3 regions of the Paenibacillus sp. DRB1-1 genome follow, and region 3 is predicted to be linked to each of the others. Evidence: riboswitches for the same ligand, from Rfam matches in the RefSeq annotation. Region 3 holds a riboswitch; each other region holds the start of a gene.
The links. Region 3 has a riboswitch for thiamine pyrophosphate ahead of ACQW03_RS08985 (ABC transporter substrate-binding protein). Riboswitches for the same ligand answer to the same signal wherever they lie in the genome.

Region 1 (7,355 bases), 1.8 Mb from region 3:
TGCGCACCGATCTTTGGAATAAAGGCAGCAATTAGGCTATACGAAACGTAATAGACCAACTGGCTGTACTTCAGCGCAATGGCATAGCTGCTAGCCTGCTCGGGAAAGTAATGCTGTACATACAACATGTCGATGGAGATACAAAACAAAATGAATAAATTCGTCATAAGGCTATCGGTGAAATCCTGGCCCAATGATTTCCATAGCCCAGAAGGGATATGTTCTCCACTGTATGTGAATAAGGACAAGCCACGAGCTGAAACGATCCAACCGTGGAGCAGCGACAGCAACATTCCTCCACAGCTCGCTAACAGTAGGGCTTCCAGCTTTAACCCCAGTGCAGCTAGAACAAAAAATAGGCTCAGCTTCCCTAATACCTCAATGTAATAGTTCACATTGAGCGCCAACATGCGTTCCCTGCCCTGTAAATCTCCGCGGCACGAACTCACAAGAATATGCAGTCCGATCAAGCCATACAGCATGAACAGCGGGCCGGATTCGACGCCTAATAGCGAACGCAGTAACGGATGAAAGATGAGTAAAATGACCATGGCAAGCACGGTTAGCACCAGAGGTGCTTTTAGTAATAGAGAACCGAGTGGTAAGCTTCGTAGCGCAAGCTTTTGGTCTCCCTTAGAGACCAGTTTGGCGGTTAATAGCTGGATGGATAAACCCAAAACGGATAAAAGTGCAAAAAGTGCCAGCAGCGCATTCGCCTGGCCATAAGCTTGTCCCGTAAGATACCAACTCGCTGCAATGTGGAAGAAAAAATTAAATCCGTTAAGCAGCACATTAAAGAGAGGGAACATCAACGATCGCAATCGGTTGTTCACGTTGTTATCTCACCCGCCGATCCAGTCGCCAAATATCAATGATGGAGCGTAAAAAACGAATAGAATCCTTCCAGACATGGATGTGCGATCCATCGCGGTCAATACATTTGACGGGTAATTGCAGCACACGAAGCTGGAGTCGCTTGGCAATAAACATCATCTCTAGATCCAGCGCCAGTCCGAGCTGTTCCTTTAAATGCGGAAACATCCGTTTCACTGCAACCGAACTCATCACTTTAAGCCCAGTCTGCGAATCCACCACACCTGTTGGTAAAAAAGGACGTGAAATGACCCGTTTACCAAAGCTGACAACAGATCGCAATAAAGATCGATTCTCGGCGGTCATATCCTTGGTTCCAATCACGACATCATAATAGCCCTGCTGAACAACATTAATCATTCTGGCAATATCCTCAATAAAAAAGGAATCGTCCGCGTCCACAAATACGTAGTAATCCGCACCAATGGTCCGCATCCCTTCCAGATACGTCCCTGCCTTACGTGTATTGCGTCCCAATTCCCTTGTTTGAAGCAGCGGGCTAAGATTCTGATTAATCCGGTTTACGGACAAGTCCGTTGCTGCCTCCAGCGCTTTAATCAAGGCATTGGTACCATCGTGGCTGCCATCATCAATGAGATAAATCGAACCTTCAATAATATGGCTGCGGATAAAGGCCTGCAGTCGTTCAGCAAAGGTTTTGACATGAACAAAACGTTGCTCTTCGTTATATACAGACAAGATAAATGCAATATGTTGGCTTTTGGTCGAATACTCGGGATAGAGCAAGCTTTGTATTTCCGAAAGCATTTCTTCGGTGTCATTGGCTTGCCAAAATAGCAGGCGCAAACGGCCTACTCCGGTGATTTGCACCATATGCTGATCACTGAACGGAATTGTTACATCCGTCACCAGTAACAATGGCATTTGCGGAAATTGGCTACGGATCTGATTGGCTTTCTGTACCGCCTGCCCCGGCTCCCTATAATCAATCAGGCAACAACATGCGTTCTCGTAGACTGAAGCTGCCTCCGTGTCCTCGCACTGTATATATTGGTAAAAACAAATCACATTGGGATAATCAATAGCCCTGTCGTTATCGCTAAAAATGGCTATAGGTCCCTGCACACAAACCTCTCCTTTTCCTCCGAATAGTTCTATTTTGTTGAAAAAGAATTAAGAATGTTTGCTTATAGGAGTTAAATTAATGTCCAAATACTTCATATTTCCTTAACAAAATAGCTGACACTCCATGATATATAAGGATATAAGAGAAGAAAAACTGATTTTCATATTTAATAAAAACAGAGTATTTAGACCTGATACATTAGAACCAAAACCATCAGAATTAGGTAGCACATCTATATCGAAAATTAGTTCTTTTAGATCAACAAAAGGAAATATATATGGTTATTTTGTCATAGATAAATAGAAGAATAAAACAGATTTGCACGTCCATACTATGGACAACATGTCATCTTGAGGATTTTGCAAAAATCCGATAAGCGACTTTCAATGAACAAGATATAGATCGAAATGGTTTAGTTCGTCTATATCTTGCACTTCGGAGCGACTGGAATCGAATTTTGTGAAATCCTTTCGTTATGAAAATGAAGAGAAGGAAGGTCTTTCTATGGAAGCATTTTATGTCAATCGCGATGGGTCATTATCTACTCCATTACGGGGAAAGGATGTGTTGGCAAATCCTCTTTTGAACAAAGGTGTCGCTTTTACAGAAGAAGAACGCAAAGATCTGGGTTTGGAAGGAATCCTTCCTCCAACCGTCCTTTCATTGGAGAAACAGAGCGTACGGGCATATCAGCAGTTTCTCGCACAACCCACCATGCTGCGTAAAAATGCTTCTCTCAACGACCTTCACAATCGAAATGTCGTACTCTACTACCGGCTGCTAACCGATCATTTGAGTGAAATGCTGCCCGTAGTCTACACGCCGACCGTAGGAACCGCGATTCAAGAGTATAGTCACGAGTACAACCGCCCTGGAGGCGTATATTTGTCAATAGATAACCCGAATGGCATCGGACAAGCATTCTATAACTCTGGATTAAGCGGCGAGGATGTGGATCTGATCGTCGTGACAGATTCCGAAAGTATTTTGGGGATTGGTGACTGGGGCGTCGGGGGGATTAACATTGCGATTGGCAAGCTTGCAGTGTATACGGCTGCGGCAGGCATTCATCCCGGGCGGGTGCTGCCAATTGTACTGGATGTGGGCACGAATAATGAAAAGCTGCTGAATGATCCACTGTACATCGGAAACCGCCATAAACGGGTTCGCGGAGAAGCCTATAACCAGTTTATTGATACCTTTATCAGCAAAACGTTAGCGCAATTCCCGAAGGTGCTTTTACATTGGGAAGATGTGGGTAGCGTAAATGCGCGCCATATTATAGGAAAATACGGTCAAAGCATTCTCACCTTCAACGATGATATACAAGGTACAGGAGCGGTGACCCTGGCTGCGATTCTTTCGGCGGTGGGTGTCACCAAGACTCCGCTGCGTGAACAAAAAATACTTGTTTTCGGCCCAGGGGCTGCAGGGATCGGTAACGCTGACCAAATTCGGGGCGCTATGATCGAGGATGGCCTTTCCGCAGATGATTCATTCAAGTCCTTTTGGGCCTTTGATTATCGCGGGCTGTTAACGGAAGATATGGAAGACGTATTGGAGTATCAGAAACCGTATGTGCGCAAAAAGGATGAAGTCAGCTCATGGACCCGGTCGGGTGACGGCAAAATACCGCTACTGGAGGTCATCCGTCAGGTGAAGCCTACGATATTGATTGGAACTTCCGGTGTAGCAGGTGCCTTTTCTGAAGAAATCATCAAGGAGATGGCGAAGCATGTAGAACGCCCGATCATTATGCCCATGTCCAATCCTACAAACCTTGCAGAAGCAGTACCCGAGGATTTGATCCGGTGGACAGATGGCAGAGCACTGATCGCAACCGGAAGTCCTTTTGAGCCCGTCACCTATAACGATACAAATTTTGAGATTGGACAGGCGAACAATGCCTTTGTTTTTCCGGGACTGGGTCTAGGTGCGATTGTGGTTAAAGCCAAAAGGATTACCCCTGCGATGTTTACAGCCGCAGCAGTTGCTGTTGCCAATGGTGTAGATTCGAATACGCCTGGCGGTGCGCTACTCCCTCATATCCGAAAATTACGCGAAGTTTCGTACGCTGTTGCGGTTGCGGTTGCAAATGCCGCGATTCAGGATCAGGTAGCTCAGGCGCACATTTCAGATGTGGAACAAGCTATACGAGATGCAATGTGGAAACCGGAATATGCCAAGGTCAAAGCCGTGGAAAGTGTAATTCATCACCCTCACTAAGCCCAAAACACCTAACTAGAGGAAATTTAATATTTTGCACACTATGTTTGACATAGCGTATGAACGTATGTACAGTAATAGTCAAAAGAATAGAAGTCCACTAGGGGAGCCAATATGGCTGAGACAAGAATGTATCTTGGACCCTTTGAACCTGATCTAGTTCGTACTAGCGTAGGAAAGTGGAGCCTTCGTATATAAGGTTTCAAGCGTTTTTTGCGTATTGGGCCTATGTTGAAGCCGCTCCATTTTTCCGGGGCGGCTTTTTAGCGTTGTTTCGGAATTGTATCCTTACAGGACTTCTTGCTCTTCAATTAATGGAGGTGGGGAAATTGAGTTTTACACAAGAACTCCGTCGGCAGGCGGACGGCATTTTTCAAGCGATTTTTGAGCATCCCTTTGTGAGAGGTATTGCTGAAGGAAGTTTGACAAGGGGACAGCTGATTCACTATGTAAAACAGGACTTTGAATATTTGAACGCCTACATGCGGATATACGGCATCGCAATCTCCAAATGCACGAATCGGGAGGACATGGCAGTATTTAATGAACAAATCTCTTTTATTCTCCACAGCGAGGTTCATCCGCATCAAAATTTCTGTGCTATCGCAGGGGTGACCTATGAAGAGTTGCAGGGATATCCACTCGCTCCGTCGGCCCATCACTATATCCGTCACATGCTGACGATCGCGCATGAGGGCAGTTTGGGCGAGATCTTGGCTGTGCTGCTGCCATGTATGTGGACGTATGCCGAGATTGGCCGCAGGCTGCTGGATGAAGTAAAGCCGGATGAGTCTCATCCGTTCTATGAATGGATGGGCTTCTATGGAGACCAGCTTGATGATACAACACTCAAGTTCCGAGAACGTGTAGATGCTTGGGCAGAAGGCACAACGGCTGCTGAGCGAGAGCGGATGATTGAGCATTTTGTACTGAGTTGCCAGCTGGAATATAAGTTCTGGGACATGGCTTATAACCAGGAAGAATGGCCGGTCCAGATGCAGGGAGCGGTCTTAGAATAGTCATCCTGGCGATTCGATGCGTGAAGTACGGTTAATGCCATGTTGAACCACCAACTATAGAGAGGATAATCATTATGAGTACATGGGAAAAAAGTTATTCAGCTCTCCTGACGAAGGTACAAAACAGCAAACCCCTCGTTCACAATATGACCAATGTGGTAGTCACTAACTTTACGGCCAACGGCCTGTATGCATTGGGCGCCTCCCCAGTGATGGCCTATGCACCCGAGGAAGTAGCAGATATGGCAAAAATAGCGGGAGCCGTCGTGTTAAACATCGGTACGCTGCACCGCGAACTGGTGGATGCCATGATCATTGCTGGACAATCGGCGAATGCACACGGTGTTCCGGTCCTGCTAGATCCGGTCGGTGCGGGAGCAACGAGCCTTAGAACTGAGTCGGCACTGCGAATCCTGAGAGAAGTCAAAATCTCATTGGTGCGGGGCAATGCAGCCGAAGTCGCGCATCTTGTTGGAGAAGCGCGTGAGATTAAAGGCGTAGATGCTGGTGACAGTGCTGACAGCGGCAATGTCGATCTGGCAATTCGGGCTGCTCAAACGCTCAATTCAATGGTTGTCATCACTGGAAAAGAGGACGTCATCACCGATGGGGCCGAAGCACGAATGATTAGCGGCGGAGACGCGCTGCTCACGAAGGTAACCGGAGCAGGCTGCCTGCTGACCTCTGTGTTAGGTGCTTTTGCAGCTGTTGAACCCAACCTGCTGCTCGCAGGTACAGCAGGCTTGGCATTTTACGGTGCAGCAGCTTCCCGAGCCGCAGCACGTACCGCAGAGCTGGGGCCCGGCAGCTTCCAGATTGCCTTTCTCGACGAGCTCGCCAAACTACATACAGGTTCGCTGGAGGGGCAGGTCACTGTCCGTGAAGCAGGAACAACCACAGCAGGTGGTGCGCGATGACAGACGTTCGTGTACCCAGAGCACTGACGATTGCCGGTTCGGACAGTGGCGGCGGGGCCGGAATTCAAGCCGATCTCAAAACCTTTCAAGAACTTGGCGTGTACGGCATGTCGGCTATTACGGCCATTACCGTACAGAATACCTTAGGGGTTCACGGCGTATATCCGCTGCCACAGGAAGCAACAGCGGAACAGATCGAAGCTGTAGGATTAGACCTTGGAGTGGATGCCCTAAAGACTGGCATGCTGTTTAATGCGGGTATCATCCGTCTTGTGAGCAAGCAGATCCGAAAGTTCGGCTGGAAAAAGGTCGTCGTCGATCCCGTGATGATTGCCAAGGGAGGTGCTGAACTGCTGCAGTTGGAAGCGGTGCAGGCTTTGAAGGACGACCTGTTTCCCTTGGCCCTAGTCGTTACACCGAATATCCCGGAGGCGGAAGCCCTGACAGGGATCAGCATCCGTACAATGGAGGATCGCCGCGAGGCTGCGAGACATATTAGCAGTATGGGACCAAAATTCGTTGTGATCAAGGGCGGCCACGCTGACGAGAGCGAGAGCAGCGGACAGATTGTTGACCTGCTCTTTGACGGAACCGCCTTTACAGAGCTGAGCGGCAAGCGGGTACGGACTGTCCATACACACGGAACAGGATGTACCTTCTCGGCAGCGATAACTGCTGAATTAGGGAAAGGAATGTCTGTACTGGAAGCTATCTCGAATGGTAGAGCCTTCATCCAGGCGGCGATTGAGGATACTTTACACCTTGGACAGGGACATGGCCCAACCAATCATTGGGCCTACCGCCGTCGTCAGGAGGTACTCCGATGAGCAGCAGAATATTGCCAGAGGTGGTGCGCCGCCAGCTACAGATGTACCTGGTGCTTGGAAGCGTGAACTGCCTCGCTGAACCAAGTTGGGTCGTGCAAGAGGCTGTGGCTGGCGGCGCAACCATGGTCCAGTTTCGAGAAAAGGGCCACGGCGCGTTAACGGGCGTTCCTATGTTCGAACTTGCGCGCCAGCTACAGAAACTGTGCCGCCACGCTGGTGTCCCCTTCATCATCAATGACGACGTGGAGCTGGCTCTTGAAATCGACGCCGACGGTGTTCACATCGGTCAAGACGATGAATCCGCCGAATCCGTCCGCGAGCGAATCGGAAATCGAATTCTCGGCGTCTCCGCCCATACTATTGAGGAAGCACGTCGAGCCATCCTGCAAGGTGCGGATTATCTCGG
Region 2 (7,355 bases), 520 kb from region 3:
CGGATTTGCCGGATTCTGTGGTGGAGGGACTATTTGCTCCGCTGGGCTATCAAGTGGCCATAGAACGAGGGGAAGCGGATTATTCTTTTCAGCTGAAAAATCGAAGCACCGTCAGATATGTCACGTTAAGTGGTCACCAGACGGTACAGTATGCGCTGCGTCAGTTATTGCTGTTGATTCCGGTGCTGGATAATTATAAGCATTACTATATTAGTGAAGAAGAGTTTGACAAGCTGAGACGTTACGGTGAAGGCTGGCTGCCAGAGCATCCGCTACGCGAGCTTATCATTCGACGCACGCTTCGTTTTACCAATCTGATTGAGCAATTTGAGCAATCAGATTCTGCTGAAACAGGTACTAAAAAACATATTGAAAAGGAAACTGTCCAAGCTCAAAAGGATAAGCACGAACAGGTTCAACAGCCACAGGAGGAAGGGAATCAACAGCCTACTGTACGGCTGAATGAGCTGCGGTATCAAGCTATTATGGACGTGATTCGCAAGCTGCCTCGCAGACAGAAAATCGTAGATTTTGGTTCAGGAGAAGGGAAGCTTTCGGCTCGGATGGCCCGAATGACGGGCATTGAAGAAATTTGGGCGGTGGAGCCGTCTGCGTATGCACAGGTGAGAGCCATGGAGCGTTTTGCCAAGCTGGAAAGGCATACCGACGCGATCATTCCTACACCCATGATGGGCTCTCTCTTTTATTATGATGAACAATTGCGGGGCAAAGATGTGATGATCCTATGTGAGGTCATTGAGCACGTGGACGAGCATCGTCTGAACCGGGTGATGAAGACGATTGTGACGGAGTATCAGCCAAATGTGCTGATCGTGACGACTCCCAATCGTGAATATAATGAAGTATATCGCATGAACCAGCAAGAGCTGCGGCATGGCGATCACCGTTTTGAATGGAATCGAAGCGAGTTTCAGGAACGATGTGAGCAGTGGATTGAGGAAGCTCCTTATTCGATAGCGCTGAAGGGGATCGGAGAAGAGGTCGAAGGCTTTGGACAACCGACCCAAATGGCTATATTTACGCGCAGAAAGGAGCAGAAGGAAGCATGAGCAATTCATCCAAACGTACGATTCATTTACCGCATGCTGGACTGGTTGTGTTGGTGGGGGCCTCCAACAGTGGCAAAACCACATTATTGGACAGGCTGGTGAGCGAAGGGATTCTAATGGAGACAGAAGTGGTATCCTCGGATCATTTTCGCAAGCTGGTTGGAGATACGGAATTTATAGACTGGAGTGGACTTCCAAGGCTGGAATCGGACGTAATGTTCTATGAGTATCAGCAAATGTCAGCCAAGGCGTTTGAGGCGATGGATACGATTCTGGCTATGCGCTGTCGCTTGAATAAGCTGACGGTTGTGGATGCCACTCATTTGTACGCTGAGGATCGCCAGAAATATGTACAGCTGGCAGCCAAGGCTCATGTTCCTGTTATGGCCTTGGTACTGGATGTACCCGAAGCTGTGCTGCTGGAACGTGATTTAGGCAGGGAGCATCCGCGTGGCCGCCAACGGGTCAAGCAGCAGGCACAGCTGTTAAAACGGAACCTGCGTGGTATCCGTGAGGAAGGCTTTAACGCTTGCTATGTCCTTAAGGATGTAGAAGAAATGAACTTTGTTCGCCGTGTGCAGCCACTGTTTCATGAGATTGGTTCAGGTATTGACATCATTGGTGATATCCATGGGTGCTACCGTGAGATGCTGGAAGTGATAGAGCGGCTAGGATATACGGAAGATACGGAAGGACTATACCATCATCCAGATGGTAGAAGACTAGTATCTGTCGGGGATGTGATGAGCCGTGGCCCAGAATCGTTACAAGCGGTGCAGTTCTGGAAAAAGCACGTGGATGCCGGACTAGCGTATATGATTGACAGCAATCATGGCTGGAAAATCGGCCGTTACCTCGATGGAAGAAAGGTGACTCTCAGTCATGGCGATGAACGATTTGCAGAGGAACTGGCCCAATATGAGCAAAAAGCGGGCAAGACAGCGGCGGAACAGCTTAGAAGCGAGTTAAGGGATTTTCTGCTACATGCACCCTCTCATCTTATTTTTGGCAGAAATGGATTGCGACACGTGGTCGTGGCTCATGCCGGGATTAAGGATCATTTTATTGGCAAACAGTCGGCACGTATTTCTGATTATTGCCGCTATGGAGATACGGAGGGGCAGGATGCGAACGGAAAACCGATCCGTAAGGATTGGTTCGTGGACCATGAATCGGGAGAAATAGTAGTATGGGGACATGATCCGAGACCGCAGCCTACCCTTGTGAACCAGACGGTGAATATTGATCAGGGTGTGGTATTTGGCGGTATGCTGACCGCTTATCGTTATCCGGAAAAGGAATTTGTCAGCGTTCCGGCACATGAGAATTATGCGAATGATCCCGATAGCCCACTTGTCCGGTGGCAGAGAAAACGGTTTTCCCCGCCGAATTTACGCAAGCTAATCGCTGGTTACAGTGTGCTGACGGAATCGTATGGCGAAGTGCGCGTACAAGGAGAATGGATCAAATCCGCTATAGATACCGTGTCACATGTGACTGTACCCATGGAGGAGCTGGTGTATATTCCACCGACGATGAGCCCTGCTCCAGCGGTGTCTGCAGAGGAAGGATATCTGGAGCATCCACGTGAGGCGCTGGCTTATTATCGCGGGCAAGGAGTACAAACGATGGTGGCCGAGAAAAAACATATGGGTAGCCGGGCTATTCTACTATTATTCAAAAACGAACAGGCCGCTGTTGAATATGTAGGCTACCCGACATTGGGCACGATCTATAGTCGGGGTGGGAGAGCTTTCTTTGAACAAAGCCTTGGGAAGCAAGTGCTGGAGAAGCTGAATGTGGATCTACGGACTGCTGGATATTTTGAACGGAATCAGACGGATTTTGTATTGCTGGATGCGGAAATTGTACCGTGGAATCTCAAGGCTCGGGAACTGATTGCTGCACAGTATGCGCATGTGGGGGAGGCAGCTCTGCTGGATCGCAGTAAGTTGTTAGACAAGCTGAAGCAGGCGAAGGTTGCAGGTCGAGAGGTTGGAGACTGGTTGGAGGAAATGGAACAGAAGTACGCGAATGCCGTAACGTTTCAAGAGGCTTTTCAAAAATATTGCTGGGATGTGGACGGTCTGGATGAAATTCGTATCGCACCGTTCCATACGCTGGCACACAGCGGAAAGACTTTTTTCGGCCATTCTCATATTTGGCATATGGAGCAAAACCGGGAGCTGGCTAGGCTGTCTTCTCTGTTTATGAAGACAGAGTATCGCGTTATCACGGACGAAGCAAGCGAGGAAGAGGTCATTCGCTGGTGGAACGAGATGACAGAGGATGGTCATGAGGGGATTGTGATCAAGCCGGAACGCTTTTTGATGAAAAATCGGGACAAGATGATTCAGCCTGCAATCAAGGTGAGAGGCCGGAAGTATTTGCACATCATTTACGGTATGGATTATCTTGCCCCTGAGAATTTAAAGCGTCTGAAGCAGCGTCGAACGAACAAAAAGGAGCGTCATGCCCTGATGGAGGGAGCGCTTGGTATGGAAGCCGTGGAACGTTTTGTCCGCAAGGATACGGTAGATCGTATTCATGAATGCGTCCTTGCCGCGCTATCTCTGGAATCGGAGCCGATTGATCCGAGATTGTAGTTTGCGAAGGAGGGATTGAGATGGAAAGGGGTACACCGTTAATTGATATTGGCGTGAACTTGATGCACCGTTCGTTTCATGCGGATCGGGAACAGGTGGTAGAGAGAGCCGCAGCTGTAGGGATTTCACCCCTGATTATTACCGGGACCAGTGTCCGCAGCAGTCGGGAGGCTTCTCAGTATGCAGCACGTTATCCGGGCAAGCTGTATGCGACAGCTGGCGTGCATCCCCATGATGCCAAAGACTGCAACGCAGATACGATTCAGCAGCTCCGCCAGCTGGCGAGTCAGCCGCAGGTCGTATCCATAGGGGAATGCGGATTGGACTATAACCGTGATTTTTCGCCGCGTGATGTGCAGCGCCGATGGTTTGACGAGCAAATCCAACTGGCGGGTGAGCTGAATATGCCGTTATTTTTGCATGAACGAGATGCACATGAGGATTTTGTCGCTATGCTTCGGGAGTATCAAGGGCTTGTCGATAAAGCGGTAGTGCATTGTTTTACCGGCACGGAACAGGAATTGCATAGGTATGTAGAAATGGGAATGTATATCGGGATCACCGGCTGGATTTGCGACGAACGGCGTGGCAAACATCTGCGTGAACTGGTCAGAGATATTCCCTTGGACCGTCTGATGATTGAAACAGATGCTCCATTTTTGACCCCGCGTAATTTGCCCGTGAAGCCCAAAGAAGGGCGTAATGAATCGATGTATCTCGCTCACATTGCTACTGCGGTTGCCGAATGTACAGGCCGAAGCATGATGGAGATCGAAATCGCCACGACGGAGACAGCCAAACGTTTCTTCGGATTATAGGATTGTCAAAGCCATAGATGTGGTATATATTATAGTGAATTAAAAAAGCATTGTCGGGAGCTTGAGAAAGTCAGGCTGAGAGGGTGGCCCTTGCCACTGACCGTGAAATCTGATCTGGGTAATGCCAGCGTAGAGAAACCAAGAACACTATACAGGAATGCCGCTTGTTTTGCGGTTGTCGATAGATTCAATGTATGTCCTATAATCAAGCTATACGCCTGCGGGACTGTAAAAAGCTACCTAATCCATGGAGCATTTTGCTTTGACCCTGACTTTGGCTTGGTATCAGTGTAGTAGCTTAGACTACTGGTTATATAAGGAATATCGACGAATGATGTTTTGTATGGTGCTTCACCTTTTACTGCGCATAAAGCTTGCCTGGAGATTCAGCTCCAGACAAGCTTTTTTTTATGGCCAAGAGGCCAATTATAAGGAAAAAGGGGAGCACGCAATAATGAATACTGCTGTAAGAGCGTCCAAAGGGTTGAAGCTGACTGATATTTTGGTCACGATTGTGATCGCTGTTGTGTTCGGGTTAGTCTACAAAATATGGGGACCTGCCTATGATTTAATGAAACCATTTGGTCTACACGCCGAGCAACTGATGTATGGCATGTGGTTTATGGCAGGCACGTTTGCTTATCTCATCATTCGCAAGCCAGGTGTTGCAATTTTGGCAGAGGTGGCAGCGGCAACGGTCAGTGCTTTTTTGGGAAGCGAATGGGGGATGTCCACTTTGTACTATGGCCTGCTGCAAGGCTTGGGAGCGGAGCTGTTTTTTGCGGCTTTTCTGTATCGGAACGCAAACCTGTGGGTTGCTTCGCTAGCTGCGGCTGGGGCGGCTGTCGCTTCTCTAATTTTAGACTTCAGCTACGGGTATATTGATCAGCTTTCGACCTGGAACTATGTTTTGTATATTGGTTTTCGCATGATTGGCAGCATTGTGATTGCCGGGGTATTCGCTTTCTATCTGGCTAAGGCGTTGGAGATAACCGGAGTTACGCGAAGTTTGAGGCCTGCAACGGAACAAGATTATAAGGGGCTGGATTGATGAGCCAGGCAACCGAAGATGTGGTGGCTTCGATCACCCGTCTTCGGTTGAAATTCCCCGGTGAGCAGGAGCTGCTTTTTCACAATATGTCTTTGTCTGTCCGCAAGGGAGAAAAGCTGCTGCTACTGGGACCGAGTGGATGCGGTAAATCAACGCTGCTCCAAGTGCTGAGCGGTCTGATTCCACGCACGATAGAAGTGCCTATGAAATGCGATGCTGCTGTAATCCCAAGTGTCTCAGGTATTGTATTTCAAGATCCTGATACGCAGTTTTGTATGTCATATGCAGATGAGGAACTGGCTTTTGTGTTGGAAAATAATCAGGTTCCTCGTGAGCAGATGCGATCCCGTATTCGCGAGTTGCTGATGCAGGTTGGTCTATCGACGGAGGATATACACATGCCCATTGGCAGCATGTCACAGGGAATGAAGCAGCGGCTAGCGATTGCGTCTGTGCTGGCTATGGAGCCAGAAGTGCTTTTTCTGGATGAGCCCACGGCTTTGTTGGACGAGGAAGGCACTACACAGGTGTGGGATACCATTCGCAACATTTCGGTAGACCAGACACTGGTGATCGTGGAGCATAAAATTAATGAAATTGTCCATGATGTGGACCGGATTGTAGTGCTTTCTGCTCAAGGGGAGATTATTGCGGATGGAAGGGCGGAAGAAGTATTTCATGTGCATCGGCAGGCATTGTCCGAGTACGGTGTGTGGTATCCGGGAGTATGGAATGAATCGTCTTCGCCACGTTGGAGTGAAGCGGTGACGCAACAGAACGGTGCGGGGATTGATTTGCTGGATCTGGAACATTTTAGCGGCCTCCGTAGTTTAAGTTCAGTGATTTATGTGGAGCATGCGCAGGTGAAGCCTGGCGACTGGATTGGCGTGGTCGGTGAAAACGGAGCTGGCAAAAGCTCGCTGCTGCTTTCCATGATGCGCTTACTTCGAACACAGGGACGTTATAGCATGTGCGGAATTGAGGCAGGCAGTACGGAACAACTGGCAGAGCGTATCGGGTTCGCGTTTCAAAATCCCGAGCTGCAATTCGTAGCACACACCGTACGAAAGGAACTAGAGTATTCGTTACCCAAGAGCTTGTTTACCGTTGAACAGTGCCGGGAACAGGTCGATCGGATGCTCGTACAGTTCGGACTGGAGCGGCTGGACGAACGTCATCCGTATCAGCTTTCGTTGGGCCAAAAAAGGCGGTTGAGTATTGCTACGGCTATGATCCGTGAGCCGGAAGTGCTGCTGCTGGATGAACCGACTTTTGGGCAGGATGCGCGTAATACCTTTGTCATGCTGGATATGTTGGAGCAGCTGAGAGCGGCAGGCACGGCCATTGTGATGGTCACGCATGACCCGGAAATTGTCCGTCGATATTGTACCGATATATGGCGGATTCAGAAAGGGGAACTACGGTATGAGTCTGTCCTTTCCCCATCATAAAACATGGCTGCATCGTGTGAACCCGGGCCTAAAGCTCGTTATGTTTTCCATACTGTTTGTGGTCGTTATAGTCATTCATGATCCGAATGTCATGTTTAATGTTGCGTGTGCTATGCTGCTGCTGCTTGTCTGGTCAGGCCATCCATGGAAGCGGCTGCTGCTGTATGGATCTCCCTTTATATTGGTGTTTATTTCAACCTCAACGGGCATGATGATGTTCGGCAAAGGGGTGACGACCTGGTGGACATGGGGCTTGATCCATATAACGCAGGAAAGCTTTTACCGAGGCATGCATCTGGGCTTTCGTGCGCTGAGTATGGCTGCGGTAGGGTTGCTGTTTGGTTTAACGACTCGTCCGG
Region 3 (7,355 bases):
TCCTGAATTTCAGCACCGGTCACTTCTACAGCATGAACCGTGTTCGGATACACATACAGATCGGACACGTTTTTAATCGCTATCGTACCTTCAGGAATGTTGGTGTAATACTCGGCTCCGTTTCGACCACCGGCCTTGAATGGAGCGCCTGCCGACAATACGGGAAGTTTTTCGTATTCAGTTCCTTTAAGATGGTTTTGAACATACCATTTCTGTGCATTCGTTACGATTTGAATAGAAGGGTCGTCCTGCACTAATGCAAAATAACTGTTAATCGGTGCAGTCGTTGTTCCAACAGGTTGACGAATATAGTCCAGCGTTCCTTTATGCTCTTCCCTGATCGAATCTGTCAGTTTGTAGTCAGGAGTAAACTGCACAGCCTGGTTTGTGGTACTCACAACCGGACGCACTTGAGACTGGGAGTTGATTACGTTCCACTCGTTTTTTTTCTTTTCCAGGCTCAGATCAATAATCCCCAGATCCTTGCCCCATGAAGAAGCTTCCACGGCCGGTACGCCATTAATGGTTCCCTTATCCAGATCTACACCCTTCATATCTTTAAAATCAGGGCCAGGGAAAGATTTATGAGCATGCCCAAACAGAATAGCGTTAATTCCGTCCACCTGGCTCAAATATTTAACGGCATTCTCCATCATTGGCGTTTGTGGCACATCCTCATAACCTGTATGCGCAAGAACGACAATAATGTCGGCACCTTCCGTTTTCATTTGAGGAATAAACTTTTTCGCCGTTTCCACAATATCCTTCGTAACGACTTTATCCTTTAAATTGGCTTCATCCCACTGCATAATTTGAGGTGTGACCAAGCCGATTACGCCCACTCTAAGGATATGCTCTTGGCCCTTCTCGTCGGTTACCGTTTTATCAAGAATTCGATAAGGGGTAAAATAATTTTTAGTAGCTTGCCCCCCCTTATCAACATAAACATTCGCATTTACGTAAGGAAAATCGGCTCCCTTGAGCGACTTCTCCAGAAAGTCGAGGCCGTAGTTGAATTCGTGGTTGCCCACTGTCGCCGCATCATAGCCCATCAGGTTCATCATCTTGTAGACCGGATGGACACCGCCTTCTTTCTCGAAGGTTTTATTTCTGGCCATATAATCGCCTAATGGATTGCCCTGTAACAAATCACCGTTATCGAACAGCATGCTGTTTCTCGTTTCACTACGCGCCTGTTGGATCAAACCGGCTGTGCTAATCAGGCCATATTCGTTGGTTTCTTTGTCCGAATAGTAATCATAGTTCATCAGGGACGCATGAATATCCGTTGTTTCCATAATCCGCAAATTCACTGTAGCGCTATCGCGAGAATTGCTAGCTGCCCAGGATGGAGCGGCTGAAAACACCAGCATACTACAAGCTACAACTGCTGCTGTAAACCCTTTAAACCAATTTTTACGAAATAACAAAATATACCCCTCCTCATTAAGGTGTATGCCTCATATACATACTTTTGCACATATATGTAAGCCTTGAACCCACCATTTCTATTTTAATCCAACGCCAGGCAAAAGAGTAGTCATTTACTTAAATTATTTATGAAAAAATAATTAATTTTCTCAAAAAATAAAAACCAGCAAACCTCCTTAAAAACTCGGAGATTCACTGGTTTGTCGATTTATATTCTTATTATTTATTCCACACTTGGCGCTCAGTTTGCTGACCCACATACTCAATGCGTGTCGGATTCACGTCCAGAATGACATAATCGGGATCATCCGGTCCGGAAAACCATTCCTTCAAGGAATCGTTCCACACTTGTTTGCGCAGCCCCTCATCAGCTGTGATCTGGACGGTAGCCTCCACTTCTACGACTTCCTTCGTACCACCAACTTCATAACCCAGCAGCAGATAAGCATTCGGATTGTCCTTTAGCTCATCCACTTTATGCGTTTTGCGATCTGTCGCCAGATGAATGTTCATTCCATCGTTAAAAAGGGCCATATAGCGTACTTTTGGTTTGCCACCCTCTACCGTACCTAACGAGCAAAATTTGTTGTTATCCAAAGCCTTCACAATGGCTTGTTCCAGTTGGTTGCGATCCAATGTTTCCGTTTTACCCACAGTACAACAACTCCTTTTCACGAATTAGAATTCTCTACGGCCACGCCATTGGGCACCAGCCCATCTGAACCTACCTGCGTAGCTGTTCTAAAAATAACATGACCGGATCGAATCGGATTGATTCATGCTCATTTTCAGATCAAAGCTCACAGTAAAAGTGTACCCTGTCGTTCGGCAAATGAACCGTCATCTCTCCCTTCATGCTGGACAGACCCGCATTCAAGGCATATAATCGTCGTAGTAAACCCGAATAAATGAACCCATTAAACCATACAATGCCAGGGGTGCTGGAATCGGCCGGCTGAGAGTGTGTCCCAAGACACTGACCCTTACAACCTGATCTGGGTAATGCCAGCGTAGGAATGCTTAAGCAAGATGTGCCTTTTTTACATAGGACCATCCCTTACTTTGGTATATACAAGCGCAAGCGTCCCGGAAACTCGGGGCGCTTTTTTTATTGAAGATTATGTTGTTGGAAAGATCGCGTCCGGCAGATGTTATTTTTAGAAAATGGGGAACTTAAGCTGTCTGATTGGACGGATAACGGGTAATTAAAGGAGAGAACACAACGATGAAGCGCATGAAAATGTTAAGCCTGGGACTGATCAGTCTGTGGCTCATGGCCCTGATCCTGACCGCTTGCGGTGGAAGTGCCCCCACATCCCAAGAAGCGGCTCCCGCTACCGACACCCAAACGTCTACTCCGGCAAAGGGGCTCAAAGATGTTAAAGTCGTGCTCGACTGGACACCCAATACGAATCATACGGGACTCTATGTCGCTAAGGACAAAGGATTTTACGAAAAAGCGGGTTTGAATGTCCAAATTGTTCAACCTGGTTCAGGCGGAGCCGATCAAATGGTTGCTTCTAATGCTGCTCCTTTTGGTATTAGCTACCAAGAAGGCGTCACACAAGCTCGTACGCAAGGTGTGCCGCTTGTATCCATCGCTGCAGTGATTCAGCATAATACCTCAGGCTTCGCAGCCCCAGTAGATCGCGGAATTAAGAGCCCGAAAGATTTTGAAGGTAAAAAATACGGCGGTTGGGGCTCTCCCGTAGAAGAAGCGGTCATGAAATCCATCATGGATTCAGACAAAGGCGATGTGAGCAAAGTGAAGATCATCAACATGGGCAATGCAGACTATTTTACAGCCGTGAAGCGGGATATTGACTTTGCTTGGATTTTCTATGCATGGACCGGAATCGAAGCCCAGCTTCGAGGTGAGCCATTGGATATGCTGTATGTAAAAGATTATTCCAAAAGCCTTGATTACTATACGCCTGTAATTGTAAGCAACGAACAGACGATAGAAAATGATCCAGAGCTAGTCAAAGCATTCATGGACGCTACCGCACAAGGCTATGAATACACTATCGCCCATCCAGAAGAAGCTGCGGACATCTTAAGCAAAGCTGTACCAGAGCTGGATAAAAAACTGGTGCTCGCCAGCCAAAAATGGCTAAGCCCGCGTTATCAGGACGATGCCGCGCAATGGGGCGTGCAAAAAGCAGAGGTATGGCAAAACTATTCGGACTGGATGTACGAACGCAAGCTGCTCAGCAAGCCTTTGGAAGTCGATAAAGCCTTCACAAATGACTTCTTGCCCAAGCGCTGATCATTTGTTAAAACGCAAAATAAGACCGAACTAGAGAAGTGAACGAAGCGCCACTACGCAGTCGGATGCTGCCTCCCATCGCTGTTGTACCCAGAATTCTTTTATGAATATCCAGAGGTTGAAATCTGGGTACAAAGGCGAACGCTAACGCTTGTACAGCACCATTCCGCCCACTTCGTTCTCGTTCCACTTGGTTTATTCTTTAGTTTTTCATATTATCTAAGCGCTAAGTAGGTGCGCTTGTGTGTTAAAAATGCCACACAAACCAGCTTTAAAAACAGGGTGCTTTTAAGGCGGTTGGCAGCGGAGCGGTTCATTTGAATCTGGAAAAGCGCAGCGTTCGCCTTTGCCGTTGGATTCTTACCTTTTAAAATTTATTCAAAGAATCCCACGGCAACAGCGATCGTAAGATCAAATGAAACGCGAAGCGGTCTCCCCGCCTTAAACCACCATATTTTTTTAATAACACTCCAAATAAAGGACAGGTGAATTTGCATGGCTAACACACTGCTCAGTATTCAAGTAATCCCTAAAACTCCTAATAATGAGGACTCTTACCCGTATGTAGATAAGGCGATTGAGGTCATTCAGCGCTCCGGCGTCAAACATCAAGTGAATCCATTGGATACGACCATGGAGGGCGAGCTCGACGAGTTGCTGAAAGTGGTCAAAGAAATGCACGAGGCTTTGACGGAAGCGGGCAGTCCCAGCGTCATTTCACAGATCAAAATCGCACATAACCCACAAGGCATCAGCATGAACAAGCTGACCGAGAAATATCGCCCATGAATCCGAAAGGCAAGAACGCATCCTGGTGGAAAAGCGTATGGCCGCCCCTTGTGGCGGTCCTCTTCTTTTTAGCGGCCTGGCAGGGGGCGGTTTCCTATTTGCATGTTGAATCCTGGCTGCTGCCTGCTCCATCCCTCATCGTACAAGAGGGCATGGCACAAACGGCGCTGCTTGGTGCCCATACATGGGCTACGATTCGTCTGACACTTGCGGGATTCGCTATAGGGACAGCAACGGGACTGTTGATCGCCATCGTTCTTCATACAATTCCTTTTCTCAAATCCGCCCTGTATCCGCTGCTTATTCTGAGTCAAAACATTCCGATCATCGCTCTAGGGCCGCTGCTCATGGTGTGGTTTGGTTTTGGCGTGCTGCCCAAGCTGATGGTCATTACCCTAGTATGCTTTTTTCCCGTGGCTGTAGCGGCCATGGACGGGCTGACTCGAACAGACCGTACGATGATGAACTATATGCGGATGTCGGGTGCAAGCCGCATGGCTATTTTTATGAAGCTGGAGCTGCCACATTCCCTGCCGCAAGTCTTTTCTGGCGTTAAAATTGCTGCTACCTATAGTGTGATGGGTGCGATCATTGCGGAATGGATCGGAGCTAGTGAAGGAATTGGATATTATATGCTGCTGCAAAAATCAGCCTATCGCACGGACCTCATTTTTGCCGCCATCGGCATTATTGTTGCACTCAGCTTACTCATGTTTGTGGTTATTTTACTACTGGAGAAATGGCTGGTTCGCTGGAAACCCGATCAAGAGTAGCTTCCTCCTTGAATTACATACAGCAAAGAAAGGACGTGGCGCGTATGAGTCTGCATCCGACTGAATTATCATCACACAACGCGGCTAATGAACAACGAGCCGGGGAACAACAGAGTCCTTCAACTGCTCCTCCTGCTTTGGAATTGGACGGGATCAGCCTTGCCTTCCGCGAAAAGCGAAGCTTACTGCCCGTACTACAGGATGTATCCCTCACAGTCAAGCCGGGAGAATTCGTTTCCCTCATCGGTCCGTCAGGCAGCGGCAAAAGCACGCTGTTTCATATCATCGGTGGGCTACTCAAACCCCAGCAGGGACGTATCCGTATGCACGGACGGGACATGACTGGTGAACGTGGGCATATCAGCTATATGCCGCAGCAGCCCGCCCTTTTCCCGTGGCGTACCACGCTGAACAACGTACTGCTCGGGCAGGAAAATTCTCCACGTAAAAATAAAGCAGTACCCCCTCAGTACGCCAGTGAACGCGAGCGTCGCAAAGAAGCCTTGCAATGGCTCGAACAGGTTGGACTTGGTAAATTCGCCAAGGCGTATCCACATACGCTGTCTGGTGGAATGCAACAGCGCGCAGCCTTTCTTCGCGCACTGCTCAGCCCGCAGGAATTAATGCTGCTGGATGAGCCGTTCAGCGCACTCGATGCGCTGACACGTGCAGACATGCAGCAATGGTTATTACGGATGTGGGAAAAGAACCGCCGTTCTGTGCTGTTTATTACCCACAGCATTGAAGAAGCGTTGCTGCTCTCCGACCGCATCTATGTGCTGTCGGCGCGACCCGCTTCAGTGGTGCATGTCGTAGATGTTCCTTTTCCCCGCCCGCGTAGGGAAGAAATCACCCTCGATCCGCTCTTTATTGAATGGAAGCGGACCATGACCAGCTGGATGCGCGAGGAAAAACATAAACTGGACGGCGACATGGACACCACTGAAAGTGTCCGTAAAACTACCTCAGACGACGGGGTAAATCATTATGAATAATCTAAATAGGCTCTCTGCATTGAAATTGAACGCTTCCGCAACCGCTCCATTGATCGACGCGCATATTCATTTAGACAGCTACCCGCCCGAACAACAGGAATTACTGCTCGCTTCACTTGCCAATAGCAGCGTCCAAGCCGTGATAGCCGTGTCGATGCATCTGGGCTCCAGCCGAGCCAATCTGCAGTTAGCCAAGCGTTACCCCGGGCTGGTACGACCAGCCTTTGGCTTTCATCCCGAACAGGCTCTCCCACCGCAAGCTGAGCTTAACCTCTTGTTCGACTGGATGGGCGAACATGTACAGCAAATGGTCGCCGTGGGTGAAGTCGGCTTGCCCTATTACAATCGGCTGGAAGCCTCACAGAGCGGTTCACCTTTTGACCTCGCTCCCTACATAGTGCTACTAGAGCGCTTTATCCAGTTTGCAAGCAAGCATAACAAACCCATTGTCCTGCACGCCGTTTATGAGGACGCAGACATCGCCTGTGACCTTTTGGAACGTCATGGCATCACACAGGCGCATTTTCACTGGTTCAAGGGCTCTGCCGCCACGACCGAACGTATGGCCCGGAACGGCTATTATGTCTCCTTCACACCGGATCTCCTGTACGAAGAAGATATCTGCAGTTTGGCAAGACAGTATCCGTCTGATCAGATCATGGCAGAGACAGATGGTCCCTGGCCGTTCGAGGGACCTTTTACTGGACAAGAGACACATCCCCGGATGACTGCCGACGTCATTCGTGCGTACAGCAAGCTGACCCATCAAGATGAATCTGCCGTCCGTCAATTATTTTATGAAAACACGAGACGCTTTTACTCACTATCTGATTGATAAAGGCATACCAGCAAAGAACCTCCTTATTTACGCGGGACTTCATCATGCGTAAATAAGGAGGTTCTTTTATTTTGCAGAGTTTTTTGTCACTTCTCAGCTTTTATTGCTTCAAGAAACCCTTATGTTCCAAAAATGGCTTCAACTGCAAGCGTGCTGGCTCGGTCAGTCTCGCAGCCATTTGCTCAGACCATGGCGTAGAACGTTGACCGCCTGTACGTTCCTTCAAATATTCCGCAGATGTGTGATCGTATACCTCTACA

Region 1: it holds a riboswitch for thiamine pyrophosphate, as region 3 does, so the genes downstream of both, tenA (thiaminase II) here and ACQW03_RS08985 (ABC transporter substrate-binding protein) in region 3, are expected to answer to the same signal.
Region 2: it holds a riboswitch for thiamine pyrophosphate, as region 3 does, so the genes downstream of both, ACQW03_RS06590 (ECF transporter S component) here and ACQW03_RS08985 (ABC transporter substrate-binding protein) in region 3, are expected to answer to the same signal.

Annotation. Positions count from the first base shown of each region.
Region 1 is NZ_JBODQH010000001.1:3,868,353-3,875,707, reverse strand. It holds gene ACQW03_RS17270 (transporter) at 1-833, opposite strand, end outside; gene ACQW03_RS17265 (glycosyltransferase) at 838-1,959, opposite strand; gene ACQW03_RS17260 (NAD-dependent malic enzyme) at 2,465-4,186, shown strand; TPP riboswitch at 4,279-4,381, shown strand; gene tenA (thiaminase II) at 4,516-5,205, shown strand; gene thiM (hydroxyethylthiazole kinase) at 5,280-6,122, shown strand; gene thiD (bifunctional hydroxymethylpyrimidine kinase/phosphomethylpyrimidine kinase) at 6,119-6,949, shown strand; gene thiE (thiamine phosphate synthase) at 6,946-7,355, shown strand, end outside.
Region 2 is NZ_JBODQH010000001.1:1,513,767-1,521,121, reverse strand. It holds gene ACQW03_RS06605 (3' terminal RNA ribose 2'-O-methyltransferase Hen1) at 1-1,070, shown strand, start outside; gene ACQW03_RS06600 (polynucleotide kinase-phosphatase) at 1,067-3,676, shown strand; gene ACQW03_RS06595 (TatD family hydrolase) at 3,697-4,494, shown strand; TPP riboswitch at 4,539-4,648, shown strand; gene ACQW03_RS06590 (ECF transporter S component) at 4,949-5,545, shown strand; gene ACQW03_RS06585 (ABC transporter ATP-binding protein) at 5,545-6,996, shown strand; gene ACQW03_RS06580 (energy-coupling factor transporter transmembrane component T family protein) at 6,971-7,355, shown strand, end outside.
Region 3 is NZ_JBODQH010000001.1:2,035,837-2,043,191, forward strand. It holds gene ACQW03_RS08975 (bifunctional 2',3'-cyclic-nucleotide 2'-phosphodiesterase/3'-nucleotidase) at 1-1,430, opposite strand, end outside; gene ACQW03_RS08980 (pyridoxamine 5'-phosphate oxidase family protein) at 1,651-2,085, opposite strand; TPP riboswitch at 2,356-2,465, shown strand; gene ACQW03_RS08985 (ABC transporter substrate-binding protein) at 2,657-3,700, shown strand; gene ACQW03_RS08990 (hypothetical protein) at 3,708-3,890, opposite strand; gene ACQW03_RS08995 (MTH1187 family thiamine-binding protein) at 4,196-4,489, shown strand; gene ACQW03_RS09000 (ABC transporter permease) at 4,486-5,262, shown strand; gene ACQW03_RS09005 (ABC transporter ATP-binding protein) at 5,307-6,257, shown strand; gene ACQW03_RS09010 (TatD family hydrolase) at 6,250-7,092, shown strand; gene nfsA (oxygen-insensitive NADPH nitroreductase) at 7,196-7,355, opposite strand, start outside.